3 regions of the Methylobacterium sp. NPDC097929 genome follow, and region 1 is predicted to be linked to each of the others. Evidence: predicted binding sites of a transcription regulator. Region 1 holds the regulator's gene; each other region holds the start of a gene.
What was found. The regulator PhoB, encoded in region 1, activates phosphate uptake and scavenging genes when phosphate is short. The targets are predictions, from matches to a motif close to TGTCATNNANCTGTCAT.

Region 1 (2,267 bases):
CGACCGTCCGAGCGGGGAATTCGAGAGATGTCCGAGCATATCGTCTCCTCCTACGACAAAGACCTCGAGAACCTGCGCCGCTCGATCGCCGAGATGGGTGGGGTGGCCGAGAAGATGATGACGGATGCCACCGACGCGCTGGTGCGCCGGGATACGACCCTGGCCCAGGCGGTGATCGTCGCCGACAAGCGCCTCGACGTGCTCCAGCGGGAGATCGAGGAGCGCTCGGTGCTGCTCATCGCCCGGCGTCAGCCCCTCGCCATCGACCTGCGCGAGACGATCTCCGGCATTCGCGTCTCCGGCGATCTGGAGCGGATCGGGGACCTGGCCAAGAACATCGCCAAGCGCGTCGTGGCGATCAGCGATCAGGCCCAGCCGCAGAAGATCGTCCTCGGCGTGCAGCACATGAGCGACCTCGTGCAGGAGCAGCTCAAGGATGTTCTCGACGCCTATGCCAGCCGTGATGTCGCCGCCGCCCACGAGGTGTGGGAGCGCGACAGCGCGATCGATGCGCTCTACAATTCGTTGTTCCGCGAACTCCTGACCTACATGATGGAGGATCCGCGCAACATCTCCTTCTGTACGCACCTGCTGTTCTGCGCCAAGAACGTCGAGCGGATCGGCGACCACACCACCAACGTCGCCGAGACGATCGAATACCTCGTCACCGGCGAGAACCCGGCCGGCGAGCGGCCCAAGAACGACGCCTCGAACTACGCGACGGTGACGCCGACGGCCTGAGGCCTGCGGCTTCCTCCGGGAAGCGCGACGCGAGACACGCCGCCCGCGGTCCGGAGCGACCGGCCGGGCGTGACGGATGGGAAGACGGGTGATGACGAGTGCGCGCATCCTGATCGTCGAGGACGAGGAATCGCTCACGACGCTGCTGCGCTACAATCTCGAAGCGGAAGGCTTCGTGGTCGACGTGGCGGTGCGCGGCGACGAGGCGGACCTTCGCCTGCACGAGACCACGCCCGACCTCGTTTTGCTCGACTGGATGGTGCCGGGGCTCTCCGGGATCGAGCTGTGCCGGCGCATCCGGGCGCGGCGCGAGACCGAGCGGCTGCCCGTCATCATGCTGACCGCGCGCGGCGAGGAGACGGACCGGGTGCGCGGCCTTTCGACGGGGGCCGACGATTACGTGGTGAAGCCGTTCTCCGTGCCGGAGCTGCTCGCCCGGGTCCGCGCCCTGCTGCGCCGGGCCAAGCCCGCCCATGTCGCCGACCTGCTCGTGGCCGGCGACATCGAGCTCGACCGGGTCAGCCACCGCATCCGTCGCCAGGGCCGCGAGATCCATCTCGGGCCGACCGAGTTCAAGCTGCTCGAATATCTGATGCAGAGCCCCGGCCGGGTCTTTTCCCGGGAACAGCTCCTCGACGGCGTCTGGGGACACGACGTCTACATCGACGAGCGCACCGTCGACGTGCATGTCGGCCGCCTGCGCAAGGCGATCAACCGCCCGCGCCAGAGCGACCCGATCCGCACCGTGCGCGGCTCCGGCTACTCCTTCGACGAGATGTTCGCCGGGGCGGAGTGAGACGAAGTCTGGTCGATCGCCCCGGTGTCTTCCCTCGTCCTTGCGAGACTCAGCGAAAGCAATCCAGGGCTCCGTCCCTTCCGGACAGGTCGCGCTCTGGGTCGCTTCGGCTCCGCCTCGCGATGACGGAGAGGCGCGAAGGCCGAGGCGATGGACCGGAGACGAGATCAGTCTTTGCCGGGCGCGCCGCGATCAGAGCAGTTTCTCTCTGCCCAACGCGTCGTCATCACGGCCCATAGCCGTTCACGCCGCGGGATCAGCGCTCACACCGCCTCAACCGTCTCCGCGGAGGGAAGCGGAGGCCGGCCCGGCTGACCCGCACGGCAGCCGAGGCGCCGTGCGACATCTTTCAAAAAAATCAGCGGAAGCCGGCCACCCGGCGATCGCGCTTGCGCTCGGCGGCCGGCTGGTAGGCCACCTGGGCGTGCTGGGTGCAGTAGGGCAGGCCCGTGATCGCCCGGCCGCCGCAGAAGCGGAAGTCCGGCGAGGTCGGATCGCCCATCGGCCAGCGGCACATGGAATCGCGCAGGTCCATGATGGTGACGCGCTGCGACACCGCGAGCGCCACCGGCTCCGGGGCGGGGGTCGGCGGCAGGGGGAAGTTGGGGGCCGGCCGGTGCGCGATGATGGCCGGCGGCTCCGGCAGGGTCGGCTCCTCGACCACGGCCACGGCCTCCAGCTCGGCCTCCACTTCCGGACCGTCCTTGCGGCGGCCCTGCGCGGGGGCAGG
Region 2 (2,267 bases), on a different contig from region 1:
CTCCGCGGCGCGGCGCTCGCGCAGCATGGCGGGGTAGTGCAGCACCTCCATGCGGCCGTCGTAATGCTCGACGATGCCGGTGCAGGATTCCACCCAGTCGCCGGTGTTGAGGTAGGTCAGGCCGTCGATGTCGCGGTGGGCCGCGTGGTGGATGTGGCCGCAGATCACCCCGTCCGCTCCCTGGCGCCGGGCTTCCGTGGCGAGGAAGGTCTCGAACTGGCCGATGAAGTTGACCGCGTTCTTCACCTTGAGCTTCGCCCAGGCCGAGAGCGACCAATAGGCCAGCCCGAGGCGGCGGCGCACGCGGTTGACGACGGTGTTGACGGAGAGTGCCGTGGTGTAGGCCCAGTCGCCCAGATGCGCGAGCCACTTGGAATGGCGCACCACCATGTCGAACTGATCGCCGTGGATGACGAGGTAGCGCTTGCCGTCGGCCGCGACGTGGATGCGGCTGTCGGCGACCTCGACGCCGCCGAAGGTCATGCCGATGTAGTCGCGCAGGAACTCGTCGTGGTTGCCGGGCACGTAGACGACGTGGGCGCCTTTGCGCACCTTGCGCAGCAGCTTCTGCACCACGTCGTTGTGGGCCTGCGGCCAGTACCAGCCGGAGCGGAGCTGCCAGCCGTCGACGATGTCGCCGACGAGGTAGATCGTGTCGGCATCGACGTCGCGCAGGAAGTCGAGCAGCAGGGCGGCCTGACAGCCCTTGGTGCCGAGATGGAGATCGGACAGGAAGAGCGTCCGAACGCGGATGGTCGACTCCGGATCTTGTGTCACTTGCGCCTCCGGCTCCCTGCAACCGCATCGCGACGGGGGAGAGCCAAATCGCATTCCGATCTCAGTTTGATGACGGGGGCAGGAACCATCCTGCCGGCCTCCCGGCGCCGTGCCGGCACGCGCGTTCCGGTGGGGCGTGCCCGAAAACCTGCCGCCGCAGGGCCTGCCCGCGAGCCATGCATATGAAAATCTTTTTGTTTTTCAGTTCAGTTTTTTCCGTTTTCCATTCCCTGGCGGGGCAGGCATAACGGCGGCCAAGGTCTTGTGCCGCGCGTGTCGTCTGCTGCTCGGCAGCGCCCGACGGCGGCGCGAAAAGGGCCGCGACGAATGGGAGCGCTGAACAATCAGCGGGAGCGCGCTTGAATGCGGCGCGAAGCTGACGCATCGAGGGTTCGATCCTCTGGAGGCGACCGGCGTGTCTGCACGCGCCGCGACGCGAGCGGCGCGACGGCCGCTTCGCCGCTCCGGCATGGTCAACGATCCGACATCGCAGTGGTACGGTCCCGGACGGCGGGAGGCCTTTTCGCGTCCGGCGCCGGGGCTTGAGGACGTTTCGCGGCGGGCGCCAAGCCCGCCTTCAGGATCGGGCGGGAACGCGGCCACGAAGGCCCGGACGCCCAAGGCTTTTAAGTGGAGGAAATTGTCATGGCGGCAACGAGACGTCCGGGACGCAACCACCTGTTCGTTCCCGGCCCGACCAACATCCCGGATCGGGTGATGCGCGCCATGATGGTGCAGTCCGAGGATCACCGCTCGGTCGACTTCCCGTCGCTGACCAAGCCCCTGTTCGAGGACACTAAGAAGGTGTTCGGCTCGACCGAGGGCACGATCTTCCTGTTCCCGGCCTCCGGCACGGGCATCTGGGAATCGGCGCTGACCAACACGCTCGCCCGCGGCGACAAGGTGCTGACCTCGCGCTACGGCCAGTTCAGTCACCTCTGGATCGACATGGCCCAGCGCCTCGGCCTGGACGTGATCGTCCAGGAGGAGGAGTGGGGCACCGGCGCCAAGCCCGAGAAGATCGAGGAGGCCCTGCGCGCCGACAAGGATCATCAGATCAAGGCCGTCATGGTGGTCCATAACGAGACCGCGACCGGCGTGACCTCCAACATCGGCGCCGTGCGCAAGGCGATCGACGCCGCCGGCCACCCGGCCATGCTGTTCGTCGACGGCGTGTCCTCGATCGGCTCGCTGCCGTTCTACGCCGACGCGTGGAAGGTCGACTGCGCCATCGCCGGCTCCCAGAAGGGCCTGATGCTGCCCGCCGGCCTCGGCGTGATCTGCGTCAGCCAGAAGGCGCTCAAGGCCGCCGAAGGGCAGTCCGGCCGCAACGACCGGCTCGCCCGCGTCTACTTCGACTGGGAAGACCACAAGAAGCAGAATCCGGCCGGCTACTTCCCCTACACCCCGCCGCTGCCGCTCCTCTACGGCCTGCGCGAGGCCCTCGCCTGCCTGTTCGAGGAAGGCCTGGAGAACGTCTATCACCGCCA
Region 3 (2,267 bases), on a different contig from region 1:
TCGTACCGTCGCTCGTGAACACGATTTGGTCCGGCCCGACGCCGACAGTCACCGACTTGAGCAGGGTGCCGGCTCCGTCGAACAGGGCGACGCGGCCAGGCTGGTCGCCGGCGGCATTGGCGTAGGCTACAGCGATGAGACCGTTGGAGACCGCTACCGAGTTCACCGAGCCGTACTGGTCGAGACCGGCAAGCCGGATCTCGCCGGACTTCGTCATCGCCCCATCGGCGCCGATGGCGACGATCTCGATCCGGTTCTCGTTGGTGTTCTGGATGTAGAGGCTGCCGGTGGTCCGATCGTAGGCCACTACTTCAGCATTGGCCGTGGCGCTGGTCGCCGGGTCGTTGGTGGTGGCGTAGCTGCCCAGGCGTACGAGCTGAAGGGCGCCGGTGGGTGACGGGGGAGTCGTCGCGGTCGCCCCCTGGAAGCCCTGGAGCGAGGCCGCCGGATCGAACACCGCGACGCCGTTGATCACGGTGGCGGCATCGTCGTTGACGATGGTTCCGACCGCCGCGCCATCGGCGACGGTGGCGCCGACGACGTTGGTCACCCGCAGCGCGAAGGTCTCGCCGGCCTCGAAAAGCCGGTCTCCGATCACCGGCACGGTGATCGTGGTGGACGTGGCACCGGCCGCGATGGTCTGTCCTGTCAGGGCCGTGGCGACGTAGTCGGAGCCGGCTTGGGCGCTGCCATCGGCGGTGGCGAGGTCGAAGGTCACGCCGCCGGCCGGGGCGGGGGCGCTAAGGGACACCGTGAAGGTCAGGTCGGTCGTGCCCGTCTGGCCCTCGATCACTTGCGCATCGGCGATCGACAGGGCCGGCTGGGTGAGGGCCGCGCTCTGGCTCGAGACCGCGATGTCGTCGATACCGATCCACTCATCGTTGCCGGCTGCGTTGGCCGTAAGGATGCGGACCTGGAGACCTGGGGCGCCGTCGGCATCCGCCGGAAGGGTGACACTGACGGGCGTCACCTGCGTGGCGCTGCCCGAGGTGGTGGCGTCGGTCACGAAGGCGGCCGGCAGGTTTTTCCAGGTGCCGCCATCGGTCCGGTACTGCACGGCGAGGGGCTGCACAGCGTCGTCGGCCGAGCCGTCGATGTCGCGGGCGTTGAAGGCGACCGTCACATCCCGGCGCCCGGTGGCATCGAGGTAGATCACGAGGCTTGGCGCATCCGCCGTGCCTGAGCCCTGGAGAGCGATGGTCGGGTCGGCGAGCTCGAACTCGGCGACGCCGCCCGTGCTCAGAGTGTTGGGATTGGTCTGGTTGGCGATGACGTCCGCATCGTTCGGCAAAGCCGAGTCCGCAGTCACAGTCTGGGGATCGACGCCCGTAGCATTGGTGAGGTCCTGGCCCAGATACCCGACGATGGCGGGCACCCGGCTCCAATCGTCGTTCGTCGTGATCGCACCGGTATCCGTCCAGTCCTGGAGCAGGGAACCGTTCGCGAGGACGTGCGGCGTCGTGGTCATGCGGTCACTCTGCGGAGGGGGAGACGCCGTCGATCGGCAACCTATTCGCGAGCCCGCAAGACTGCTCGAAGGAGTAGAGAGGCTTGCTCAGCGATGCATCCGAAGCACCGAAAGGGGGCACCACTCAACTTCAACAGAACAGCTACGGCTCACACCGCGGATAGATCGGCTACATGACAAACAGATGAATAGGTTATTAAACTATTTCTGAAACTTCGCTGTTGTCGCGGCTAAATATCAGCAAGCGACACGCGAAGAATGCTTGGACTCGATTTAATCCTTGTTCGCAAAAATTGTTTCCGATGCCACGTCTCGCAGGGGCCGAACAGCCTCGCTGTCGCGTGCATCAGACTGGCAGGGTTAAGAGGGCAACCGGATGCTAAGTCCGGAACAAACGATTCGGACGCCCGCTGTCTTCTCCGAGCTTGTGCACGAGAGCCTCGCCTATGGAAGGTGTCGACGCTACGCAGGATTTGGTCGCGCCACTTCTACCTGCCTCGTCTATATAAAGCCGCCTATGACTGCTGTACTCGGACATTGATCGCCTTTATTATGGATATGAAAGATACGGGAAAACGATCAGATATTCGATATCGACTTGAGTCGAATGGGTGTCGCGCTTTGATGGGATGCGGCCTATCTATTTAAGGGGGATAGTGCGGCAGGGTGGTCTCATCTCCCGCAAAGGCAACACTTCCGACGAACTGCACGAGGTCCAACATTGGAGCCAGCAGCCAGTAGCCTGGATGTACGGATGCCCAAGGTGATGTCGGTGCGGTCCTGCTCACGAGCCATCGCG

Region 2: ACPCJR_RS11105 (UDP-2,3-diacylglucosamine diphosphatase) is a predicted target of PhoB. The motif match lies at 836-852, and genes of this name have one in related genera.
Region 3: ACPCJR_RS23895 (ExeM/NucH family extracellular endonuclease) is a predicted target of PhoB. The motif match lies at 1,642-1,658, and genes of this name have one in related genera.

The regions. Positions count from the first base shown of each region.
Region 1 is NZ_JBMVEP010000002.1:218,265-220,531, reverse strand. Features, by position in the region: gene phoU (phosphate signaling complex protein PhoU) at 28-741, shown strand; gene phoB (phosphate regulon transcriptional regulator PhoB) at 833-1,537, shown strand; gene ACPCJR_RS09065 (GcrA family cell cycle regulator) at 1,896-2,267, opposite strand, start outside.
Region 2 is NZ_JBMVEP010000003.1:203,569-205,835, reverse strand. Features, by position in the region: gene ACPCJR_RS11105 (UDP-2,3-diacylglucosamine diphosphatase) at 1-777, opposite strand, end outside; gene ACPCJR_RS11100 (hypothetical protein) at 914-1,117, shown strand; gene ACPCJR_RS11095 (aminotransferase class V-fold PLP-dependent enzyme) at 1,423-2,267, shown strand, end outside.
Region 3 is NZ_JBMVEP010000017.1:1,925-4,191, reverse strand. Features, by position in the region: gene ACPCJR_RS23895 (ExeM/NucH family extracellular endonuclease) at 1-1,468, opposite strand, end outside.